One region of the Paenibacillus sp. FSL M7-0802 genome, then DNA from elsewhere that is predicted to be linked to it. Evidence: riboswitches for the same ligand, from Rfam matches in the RefSeq annotation. Region 1 holds a riboswitch; the other holds the start of a gene.
What was found. Region 1 has a riboswitch for ZMP and ZTP ahead of MHB54_RS15430 (TIGR01440 family protein). Riboswitches for the same ligand answer to the same signal wherever they lie in the genome.

Region 1 (5,507 bases):
CCCGGTATACTGTTGTTCAAGCTCAATACGTTGGACACTTCCATAAGCGGCAACATAATTGATTGAAAAGGGACTACCATCGCAGCCACAAGCAAACCGAATAGGAAACGATTAAAAAGAGTATCATGCCGAACCATCTGGTAAGCGGCCATTGAGCTGATTAGCAGCAAAAGCGCATTACTGACGATCGTGACAATCAGTGAATTCCCCAGTGCTGTGGGAAAGTTTATTTTATTCCAGGCGTTAGCATAGTTTTCAAAACGGAAGGTTGTCGGCCACGAAGCGGAATGGGCCAAAATGTCGCCAAAGGATTTAACGGAGTTTACGAGCAAAAAATAGAACGGAACCAGAAAGATTAACCCGATCACAATAAGCAATAATTCAGCAGCCCATGTGCCCAAACGATAGTTTGACGTTTTTCCCATTACATTTCGACCTCCTTTTTCTTCGTGAGACGCACCTGAATGCTGGTAATGATCGCAACGACCACAAAGAAAATCATAGCTTTGGCAGTCCCTAATCCAAGTCGATCATTTGTAAACGCTTCATTATATATGTCCAACGCTACAGACTCTGTCGACTTGAAAGGTCCCCCCTTCGTGAGAGCCAAATTCAACTCAAATACTTTAAAGGACCAGGATATCGCCAAGAACAAGCAGACGGTCACCGCTGGCATAATAAGTGGCACTACAATATGACGCAAAATCTGTCTTCGGCTCGCACCGTCGATTTGGGCCGATTCAATAAGGGCATGCGGGACATTATTTAACGAGGATATGTAAATAACCATAAGATAACCTGCATATTGCCATACAAACACAATGACAGTTCCCCAAAAAGCAGTTGGCCCATCACCCAGCCACGGCAGTTTAAAAAAGGAAAGCCCTGTCGCCTCTCCTACCGCAGAAAAGCCGCGTACAAATATAAACTGCCAGATAAAACCGAGCAGCAAGCCCCCAATCATATTGGGCATAAAAAATACAGTTCGCAGTGCATTACGGGTACGCAGCGGTTTGGTAAGTGCATAGGCTAGGAAAAAGCCAATCAGGTTTGTCAGAATGACACCACATACGGTAAATCGGACCGTAAACCAGAACGCATTACGGAAATCTGGATCATCCCTAAAAATATGAACGTAATTCCCTAGTCCGAGCCATCGGATATTTTCAGATACTCCATCCCAGTTCGTCATGGAGTAATACAGGCCCAGCAGGAACGGAATGACCATAATCAAGACGAAAAACAACGCCATCGGTCCTACAAATACGAGTTGCTGCAATAATTGCGCGGATTTTCTTTGACTCAATGCAATCACTCCTTTGTCGTAGATCATGAAGGAAAGCGCGCATAAACCCTTACTGTAATCGCTTATTACCCAAAAATGTAAGTTCCGAGTCGTTCGGAAGCAAAAAAAGGCTGTTCTCCTCCGGCTTACGGAAGGAAAACAGCCTATAACATAAAGATTATGAATGTTGATGAATTAGTATTGAGTTCCTGGATAGATCGGGAACTTGTCTGTCAACTCGCCAACCGCTTGGCTTGCCTTGGACAATACAGTATCATCTTTCGGGTTTTTAAGGGTTTCAGCAATGATTTTACCGATTTTGACCATAGCCTCTTCATCCATACCACGAGATGTTGCAGCAGGTGTACCAATACGAATTCCGCTTGTTACGAATGGACTGGTCGGGTCAAAAGGAATCGCATTTTTATTGACCGTGATGCCCACGGAATCCAATACATGCTCCGCTTCTTTACCTGTGATATTCAAATTGCGCGTATCCAACAGCATCAGATGGTTATCCGTACCACCGGATACAATGTTAATCCCCTCAGCCAGCAGTGTTTCAGCCAGCACCTGTGCGTTGCGGACTACGTTTTGCGCATAGGTTTTGAACGATGGCTGGAGCGCTTCACCCAAAGCAACCGCTTTGGACGCGATCACATGCATCAGTGGCCCCCCTTGAGTACCAGGGAAAATAGCTTTATCAATCGCTTGCGCCCATGCTTTGCGAGTCAGAATCAGACCCCCACGCGGACCACGCAGCGTTTTGTGTGTCGTTGTTGTTACAAATTGGGCATGCGGAACTGGACTTGGGTGAATTCCCGCTGCCACAAGACCTGCGATATGTGCCATATCCACCATGAACAAAGCACCTACATCATTGGCAATGGAAGCAAAAGCTTCAAAATCAATAGTACGCGGATATGCACTCGCGCCAGCTACAATCAGACGAGGACGGTGCTTGAAGGCTGCCTTGCGCACTTCATCGTAGTCGATGCGGAAGTTGTCTTCGCGTACACCATAGGCAGCAAAGTTATACAACAAGCCGGAAGCGTTAACCGGACTTCCGTGTGTTAAGTGGCCACCATGCGCCAGATTCATACCCAGTACAGTATCTCCAGGTTTGAGAGCTGCCAGATACACCGCCATGTTGGCTTGTGCTCCAGAGTGAGGCTGCACGTTAGCATGCTCGGCGCCGAACAGTTCTTTCGCGCGGTCACGTGCGATGTCTTCAACGATATCTACATGCTCACAGCCACCATAGTAGCGTTTGTTCGGATAACCTTCAGCATATTTATTCGTCAGCACGGAGCCCATAGCTTCCATTACTGCTTCACTGACAATGTTCTCGGATGCGATTAGCTCGATATTGTGGCGTTGTCGTTTCAGTTCAAGTCCCATTGCTTCCATCACTGCCGGGTCACTTTTACGCAGGTGTTCCATCATGATTGATTACTCCCTCTCCATAGTCAATTGTTGGGTATACAAGCAAACGCCTGCTCCTCTGTTGGGTACCTCATCATCAATGCAAAAAAGATTAGTACAAACATGCCGCCATGCCAAATGCTAATCGCAGTTTCCGCCGACTTCTTGCTCCAGACTGTACACCGCCCGTTGTCCGCCAATAAGTGGAGGACGGGTGAACGCTGCTGTCACACGTGCTTCGCCAATCCAGCGAAGGCTTGGGCGAAACGGAACAGCAATGGGTCGCAGATGCATGCCAATCAGCGTTTCGCCGATGTCTATCCCGGCATGAGCCTGCACGTTCGCCGCCAAACACGCGTCGCTCATAGAACGATAGGCGACGGTAGCCATAGAGCCTCCTGCTGTACGAACAGGAATAGCTGCAACCTCCATCAGTCTCAGTCGCTCCAGCACAGCCCGTTCAACGACCAGCGCTCGGTTCAAATGCTCACAGCATTGAAACGCCACATCAAAGCCATACTGCCTGCGAACGGACTCTACTCCAGACAACAGTTGCTGAGCCACATCGAGCGCCCCCGCCGTACCAATCCGACTTCCAGCCACTTCACTTGTGCTAACGCCAATAACAAGTAGGCGACCAGCCTTGAGACTGGCTGCTTCTGCGATTTCCCGCACGACAGAAGTGGTCTGTGCTTCCAGCGGAATCTCATGATCTAATTGTTCCACCATTGGAACCTCCTTTGGTTGAACAGCCTCTCAGAGACTAGGCACGGTCTCATGCCCCAAGTTCAACACACTCTCTCCTGATCACAATCTGACTATATTATAGCCGATGTTTCAGATTTCGAGCAGAAAAAATGGAAGAATCTTTAATGGAATCAACTCTCAGCTAAAAATCTGGCATAACTTGTATATGAAAAAAAGAGCAGTCCACACCTATGTGGAATTGCTCTTTTGCCCAGGCGACCGGCCGTATATCCGATGCTCCATCGTGGTTAATCCCACTTTTGTCGCCAGTTACATCGGATTCTCATTTTTCCACCTTATCTTAACGGATTAACCGCCGAAAATCAACAGATTCCGTACAAAACAGATGAGTAATACCAATTTTATTCGGAAGATGCCTTTAGCTTGTCCAGCAGCTTATGCAGTGCCGTACGGATTTCCGCAGCTGTGACATCGTAATCTTCTCGCGAACCGCCAAACGGATCAGAAATATCAAAGCCCGGAATCCGTTGGTGTAATTCAATCATTCGTTCACGCTCCTGCGCCGATAGCTCTTGTCCGAGTGAAGCCATCAACTGCTGTGAAGCATATAAACTATCCAACTCCTGTACATCATTCAACACCGCATCCCGGTTCTCCACATATTCCTTAAGCGTAAATACTTTGCCCGCCGTTTGGGGAAAGCGCTGAATTACGTGCTGTTTATGTCCTTGCGTCAAGGTTAAGATCAGATGCGCCCACCCGGCAAGCCCGTCGCTCAAAGAGGTTGAAGTGATCTGATCGGATATATCATGATCACGTAGAACCGCCTCTGCATGTCGGGATATCGGCGTGCCTTCCATCGCGGCTACTCCCGCAGAACGCACTTCCAGTTCTAGCCCATGCTCAGCAGCCAACTTACGCAGCATCCCTTCAGCCATTGGACTGCGACAGGTATTCCCTGTGCATACGAATAAGATATTCTTCAACGTTTTCACCCCCCGTATGTTAAAAAAATATATAAACAGAGGATTACTATAATTCTAATCCCTTACTATAATCCTGCATTTATTTTACACTGTCTACGCTAAAATCAAAACATAAACATAAAGCCGAATGCCAGCAAAATGGCACCGCCCACTGCTTCTCCATAATCTCCTAGATTGCGGCTGACCTTGCGACCCAACAGCAGGCCCAACATCGCCATTGCTCCCCCGCAAAAACCAAACGCCAGAACGGACAGCACCAGATCACTTTGGAACATACCTAGTGACACTCCTACAGAAAATGAGTCAACGCTCACCCCAAGTGCAAACAGCAAAAGGCCTAAAGGCGAACGATGATCCAATACCTGTACGCCGTCCCCTTTAAAGGAATTATACACCATATGCCCGCCCAAAAGGATGAGTAACCCCCCTGCGAAGTAGGCCGTCACATGACCTAATAAAGAACTCATATAATGGCCTGTGAACATTCCCAGCAATGGCATCAGAATGTGAAAAAAGCCAATAACAGTACTGATGCGCAGCACGTCTCGCAGGCGTATCCCCTTCATGCCGATCCCTACGCCCAGCGATAACGCATCCATTCCTAGCGCTACCGCCATGATCAGAATCGTTACAACCTGCCCGGCATGGGCAGAGGCTGCCAGCATACTCCATCCCTCCATTATCCGTCTGTTCTTGTACACGTTATGCGGACAAGGGGCAAATCAGTACAAGCATACACTGAAAGTGCCCAATACCAAGACGAGGAGAGGAGAAATTTAATATAAGAGGCTCTGATTCGACAGAAGCTACAAGCGGACGATTCGGTGACCTGCCGCTTTAAGCAGGCGGTTCATGACGGCGTCTCCCAATCCTTTCGGCGGACAGGATTCCGACAAAATGTAGGTGACGCCGTCCTCGTCGCAGCGGCGCAGCACGCCGTACAGGCGCTGCGCTGCCTCATGGAGCGCGTCCAGCTTGCCTAGCGTGTAGACGCGCTCTCCGGCGTAGCCGGCGGCATGCTCGTCAAACGCGAGCACTGCCGTGCGCTCCCCGCGCGCGGAAGCCTCCGCCAGCGCGGCGCGAATCCAGCCCGTCACCTCAAC
Region 2 (5,507 bases), 1.5 Mb from region 1:
CATAATCCGGTCTTTCCTCATAGTAACTATCTATATTGGCAACCTCGTCGAGGCCAGATAGGGTTTGAAAAGGACTAGAGATGTTTCCATTGTCGAGTCGATCAGCGGAAGATATGCTGCCTTCGCTGCTCAGAGCGAGCATATGATCATTCAAACTACTTACAGCTGCGAGGTTCTGTAATCCTTCCAGAGGAACGAATTTCACGGATTCAGCAATATTATTTCTAGACACATACCAAGCAGAGTGGTCTTGTAAGGAAAATACCAGATCGCCCTCGTTGATGATATTAGAAAATGTTTTTACAACGTCCGACTTACTCTCTACACGAGTCGGTACGGATTGATTATAGCCCCACAGCCACAAGCTTCCATCGGATTGAATCAGACTCCCAGAATCATAGGAACGAATATGGGATGTAGACTCCTTTTCGTTCGCCCACGCGTTAGAACTGAATAACAATAACGTGATTATACTGAGTAATAGAGTCCGTCTTTTCATACGATTTTCCTCATTTCTTGATCAATGTGTATAAGATAAAAAATGATACCTTCGAGAATATCCCCTTATCCATAGACGTATATAATATAGAAAAGTTTTCCAAAAAGTATGAATTTCAATAAAATAACCTCCAAACCCACGATTAGAGATGAATTTGGAGGCTATTTCTTTTAACGAGTAAGCAGAAATATGTTGGTTAGAACAGGTTAAACACGGTTATGAGCAGACTAATTCGCTATTCGACTGCGCACCATCAACAAGGTTTGGTCTTTGATTTGTCCGATTTCACGGATGAGTGCGGCTGTCTTGGTCTCATAGGAGTATTTGACATCCAAGTCTTTCAGCGAAGCAAGGTTAATGTCGACGGTAAGCAGGGCAGATTGAGCTGCTGCTTCGAACAGGATCGCGCCGATGCCAAGATCTGAAATCACATTTTTATTGGACATTTCCACAATGTTATAGGCTTGCGACAATCCGTCCCGGCATACTTCCAGCAGGCGCATGGGTACCTCAATGGCAGCGATCACCGCTGTCTGTAGGGAATGGGTACGATAGCGCTTTTCTTCGTCTGTTTCCTTGGGCAAACGCAACGCGGTCATGTACTGTTCAAAGGATTGGATGTCTGCGACCATCAGTTCCTCACAATGCGTAGACAATCTTCCCATGCTGCTAATGACGTCCGTGATTTTTTCATGGATGTGCGCATATTTTTCTCCTTGTGAAAGGTTGGCGGTCATGGAGGTCATAGCCGCGCCTAGTGCCGCAGCCAGTGCGGATACACTTCCTCCGCCGGGGGTAGGCGCTGCACTTGCAGCCTCTTTCAGAAAATGTCCGATGGAATTGTTCCACGACAGTTCACTCATGAATAGACCACCTCTCTGGAGTAGTGTTGCAGATGTATCGCTTTGAGCAGATTTTTGTACAAAATCGCAGTCGTTAAGGTGCCAACACCGCCGGGAACCGGAGAAATGGCATGTACCTTTTCACCCACGTTTGAAGCAGCGTCACCCACGATTTTTCCTTCCAGCGTCTCGTTAATTCCTGCATCCACGAGAATCAGACCAGGATGGACCATATCCTGCGTAATCACATCAGGGCATCCGACTGCGACGAAGGCAATGTCTGCATGGCTCAGATGCTCTGCAATATCACGCGTACCTGCATGACAGGCGGTAACGGTGGCATTTTCTCTTTGCAACATGTGGAAAAGGGGAAGTCCCACTGTCTGCCCGATGCCCACGAGCGTGACATTTTTGCCTGCCAAGGTGTGACCGTAATGCTTGAGCAGCTCGATACAGGCTTGAGGTGTTGCGGGATATAGTCCGGCGTCACCTGTTACGGTAGCCAGCTTGTTATCAGGTGTTATTCCATCAATATCCTTGTAGGGGGCGATGGATTGTTTAATAACGGAGGCAGAAAGATGTTGGGGAAGCGGCAGTTCCAGCATAATGCCATGTACATGGGATGCATCGTTCAGACTGCCGATCAGGTGCAGTAGCTCGGCTTCGCTAACATGACGGTCAAAAGTATGGAGATGAAATGAGATGCCCAGCTTCTCCGCTATTTTTTGCTTGGTCCGGGCATAGTATGCAGATGCCGGATCGCCTTCTACCAATAGGGTCGCCAGATGGGGACGGTGTCCTTGCTGCTTCATTTTTTCTACCTGTGAACGGATCGTTGCATATACTTGCTCTGCTGCTTCTTTGGATTTCATGATTATAGCCATAGTCCGAGCCTCCTCTGAATTTATCGCATGATTTATCAACAGGGTGTCATGGTCTTAAAACGAAAAAAAAGTATTTGCACAAGGTCGTCAAGACAGACGAATCCTCTGCAAATACTTCTCCCAGGCGAACGGTACGCTTTTTTTGTATGCTCCCTCGTGGTTCATTCCACTGACTTCGCCAGTCACATACAGCGTTATTATACCTTATATTTTAACAAATAATCATCAGAAAAGAAACCCGCGAACATTTGGAAAACGGGTTGTGTTACTTGTCTATATGACAAATGTCATATACCCGAGCTGACGTTTATGACTACAGCGCCTAGAGGCTTTACCTTATACTGAGATTAGATCAACATGTACGCCTAACAGGATCAAGGTATAGGCGTCATTTTAAAGGAGGATCATAATGAGTATGACACAACTCCCATTAGCCCAATTGAAAAAAAATATGGCTCCCTACGAGAAAATAAACACAAAATCCAGCGTTCTGCAACTCATCAATACCTTGGGTCCACTGATCCTATTGTGGTATGCTGCTTATCTTAGTCTGTCGGTTTCGTACTGGCTGACACTTCCAATTGCCATTGTTGCATCGGGGTTTGTGGTACGGACATTTATTATTTTTCATGATTGTGGTCATCAATCCTTCTTCAAAAGCCGCAAGCTGAACGACATTGTGGGAACGATTACAGGTATTATTACGCTCTGCCCTTATCACCAATGGAAAAATAGTCACGCAATCCACCATGCAACCAGCAGTAATCTGGATAAAAGAGGCACAGGTGACATGTGGGTGCTTACGGTAGAAGAGTACACAGAGGCTTCCACATGGACACGGCTGGCCTATCGCATATATCGAAATCCTTGGGTTATGTTTGGACTAGGTCCGATCTATACTTTTTTGATTTCCTATCGGTTTAATATCAAGACAGCCAAACGCAAGGAAAAAATGAACACCTATGTGACGAATATATCCATCGTTGCCTTGTATGCACTGTTGTCATGGGCTATTGGATGGCAGGCCTTCCTTCTCGTACAGGCACCTATCTTTTTTGTATCTGGTATGTTGGGAATCTGGCTGTTCTATGTACAACACCAATTTGAGGATTCGTATTTTGAGCACGATGAAGAGTGGAGCTATATTAATGCGGCCGTAGAAGGCAGTTCTTACTACAAGCTTCCTAAAGTATTGCAATGGATTACGGGCAATATCGGATTTCATCACGTTCATCACTTGAGCCCAAAAGTGCCAAATTATAATTTGGAAAAAGCACATGAAGCGACACCGTTACTTCAAAAGGCGACCACGATCACAGTAAGTAGCAGTCTGCAATCTTTGAAGTTCCGACTTTGGGATGAAAATACGAAAACCTTTTTGACCTTTAAACAAGTGAGGCCGCTCCTCAGCAAACGTGTTGCAGTTACGAAACCCATCCCTACACCTGTTGTAAGCACAGAAAGAAAATAACTTTGTACAAAACTCTTCTGAAGAGATGTTGAAAAATTGCAGTTTACTTTGAGAAATCTAAAGGGATAACATCCTTTTAGATTTTTTTGTTTATATTGAAAATGCAGTACTTTCATTCTTTGTTTTAGCAAGCGCTATTGACAAATCGATTGTCAACCTTTACATTCTATATATCGAAACGATATATATCGATTATATATAAATTAGCTACGTGTAAACAGAGATAAGTTCCCTTTGATTTCAGAAGGATAATTCACTATGCCAGGAAAGAAGGAATAGATTTTATGTTGATTTATGTAATACTTGGGTTCCTCTGCGAAAAGGATATGACAGGATATGAAATCAAGCAGAAGATGACGATAAGCACTTCCAACTTTATTGATGCCAGCTTCGGAAGCATATATCCTATGCTGAAAAAAATGGAAAAGGGGGAGCTTATCAAGTATGAAGAAGTGGTAGAGGAAGGCAGATTCAAAAAATCATATGGTATTACGGAAAAAGGGAAGAGTGAATTTATAGAATGGTTAAAAACACCATGTACTTTTTCCCCTTTTAATTATGAGTATTTGAGTAAGCTTTTCTTCTATAAATATCTTGACGACATTGAGATTGTTCGTTTGATTGCCAGCTTTCAAACTACTGTCGCCTGTGAATATAACAAGCTTGCCTTGATAGAAGAGAAGCACGTTCATGAGATGGGTGTATATGAGCACGCGACGTTGATGTTTGGCAAAGAATATTTTCAAATGATTATGAATTGGCACGATGAACTCACAAGAAAAATTACAGGAAAGAAGGATAATGAAGATGAGAATGACAAAGAAATTTAAATTGCAGATTGCAGCTAAAAATGTGGATTTGTACAAATGGGTAACTGAGATGACTCCAGCTGAATATGAATCATTTTCAAAAGCTCACAAGGCAATGGGCAGTTATTTTGAAGATGGTGAATTCTATATGGTTAATGTGGAAAATATGGGGAATGAGATGATTGTTCAGCACTATCAATTAAAAGAGCACACAAAGGATCATTTGCGTTTCTACTCTGACAAGACAGAAGCATATATATGGCGATGGATACCCGCCATCGTTGGAGTTCCATGGGAAATGAAGGTCACGCCTGTTGATAACAACTCTTGCGAATTTAGTTGTACGATTGGAGCGGACTTTCCATCTCGGCTACTGGCTTTTGCAGCATGGGTAAATGGTTTTGGTGGATTCTTTATGAGAAAGCATTTAGCCGATGAGGGTGGAAAATTTGCTAAAGATATAGAAAAGAAATTTAATAACGTCAGGTATATATAATTCATGAACGAGCTGATCAGAAATATAGACCAGTCCCATTTCAAAGCACGACCTGGTGCAGTGGGTGGAGTGTACAGCGAATGGCTTAAGCTTGAGATCAGTTCCCGCAAAATGGACGGCTTCTAATCAAAGTGTTCATTTGCGGTTCACAGGAAAGGCTTCACCTTTGGTGCTTTCGAGCAGACGAGACCAGTGGTATGATAAGATAAGGGATATAAGTCATGTGAAGTAGAAGAGGGTGGCAGAATGCAAAAGTGGTATCAGATTTTCCAAAGAAATACAGGGCTTAGTCCTTATGTGTGGGTCGTCTTTTATATCCTGCCCTTTTACTACTTTAGCTCTTCATCTACAAGTCATATTATTCTGGGTACTGCTATTATTTTGGTATTCTTTGCATGTTATGTACTGGCTTTTGTCTCGAAAGGCTGGCTCATATACTTTTGGACTAGTGTACAGATTGCCATATCGATTACCATGACACTGCTGTTTAGCTATATGTATTTTTC

Region 2: linked by a shared signal. The riboswitch ahead of MHB54_RS08525 (bifunctional 5,10-methylenetetrahydrofolate dehydrogenase/5,10-methenyltetrahydrofolate cyclohydrolase) and the one ahead of MHB54_RS15430 (TIGR01440 family protein) in region 1 are both predicted to bind ZMP and ZTP.

What each region holds. Positions count from the first base shown of each region.
Region 1 is NZ_JBBOSD010000001.1:3,308,779-3,314,285, reverse strand. It holds gene MHB54_RS15445 (carbohydrate ABC transporter permease) at 1-425, opposite strand, end outside; gene MHB54_RS15440 (carbohydrate ABC transporter permease) at 425-1,333, opposite strand; gene glyA (serine hydroxymethyltransferase) at 1,481-2,731, opposite strand; gene MHB54_RS15430 (TIGR01440 family protein) at 2,852-3,439, opposite strand; ZMP/ZTP riboswitch at 3,660-3,741, opposite strand; gene MHB54_RS15425 (low molecular weight protein arginine phosphatase) at 3,820-4,404, opposite strand; gene MHB54_RS15420 (manganese efflux pump MntP) at 4,509-5,069, opposite strand; gene MHB54_RS15415 (L-threonylcarbamoyladenylate synthase) at 5,211-5,507, opposite strand, start outside.
Region 2 is NZ_JBBOSD010000001.1:1,796,871-1,802,377, reverse strand. It holds gene MHB54_RS08535 (stalk domain-containing protein) at 1-499, opposite strand, end outside; gene MHB54_RS08530 (cyclodeaminase/cyclohydrolase family protein) at 727-1,362, opposite strand; gene MHB54_RS08525 (bifunctional 5,10-methylenetetrahydrofolate dehydrogenase/5,10-methenyltetrahydrofolate cyclohydrolase) at 1,359-2,225, opposite strand; ZMP/ZTP riboswitch at 2,337-2,421, opposite strand; gene MHB54_RS08520 (fatty acid desaturase) at 2,635-3,696, shown strand; gene MHB54_RS08515 (PadR family transcriptional regulator) at 3,981-4,526, shown strand; gene MHB54_RS08510 (hypothetical protein) at 4,504-5,001, shown strand; gene MHB54_RS08505 (hypothetical protein) at 5,005-5,127, shown strand; gene MHB54_RS08500 (sensor histidine kinase) at 5,248-5,507, shown strand, end outside.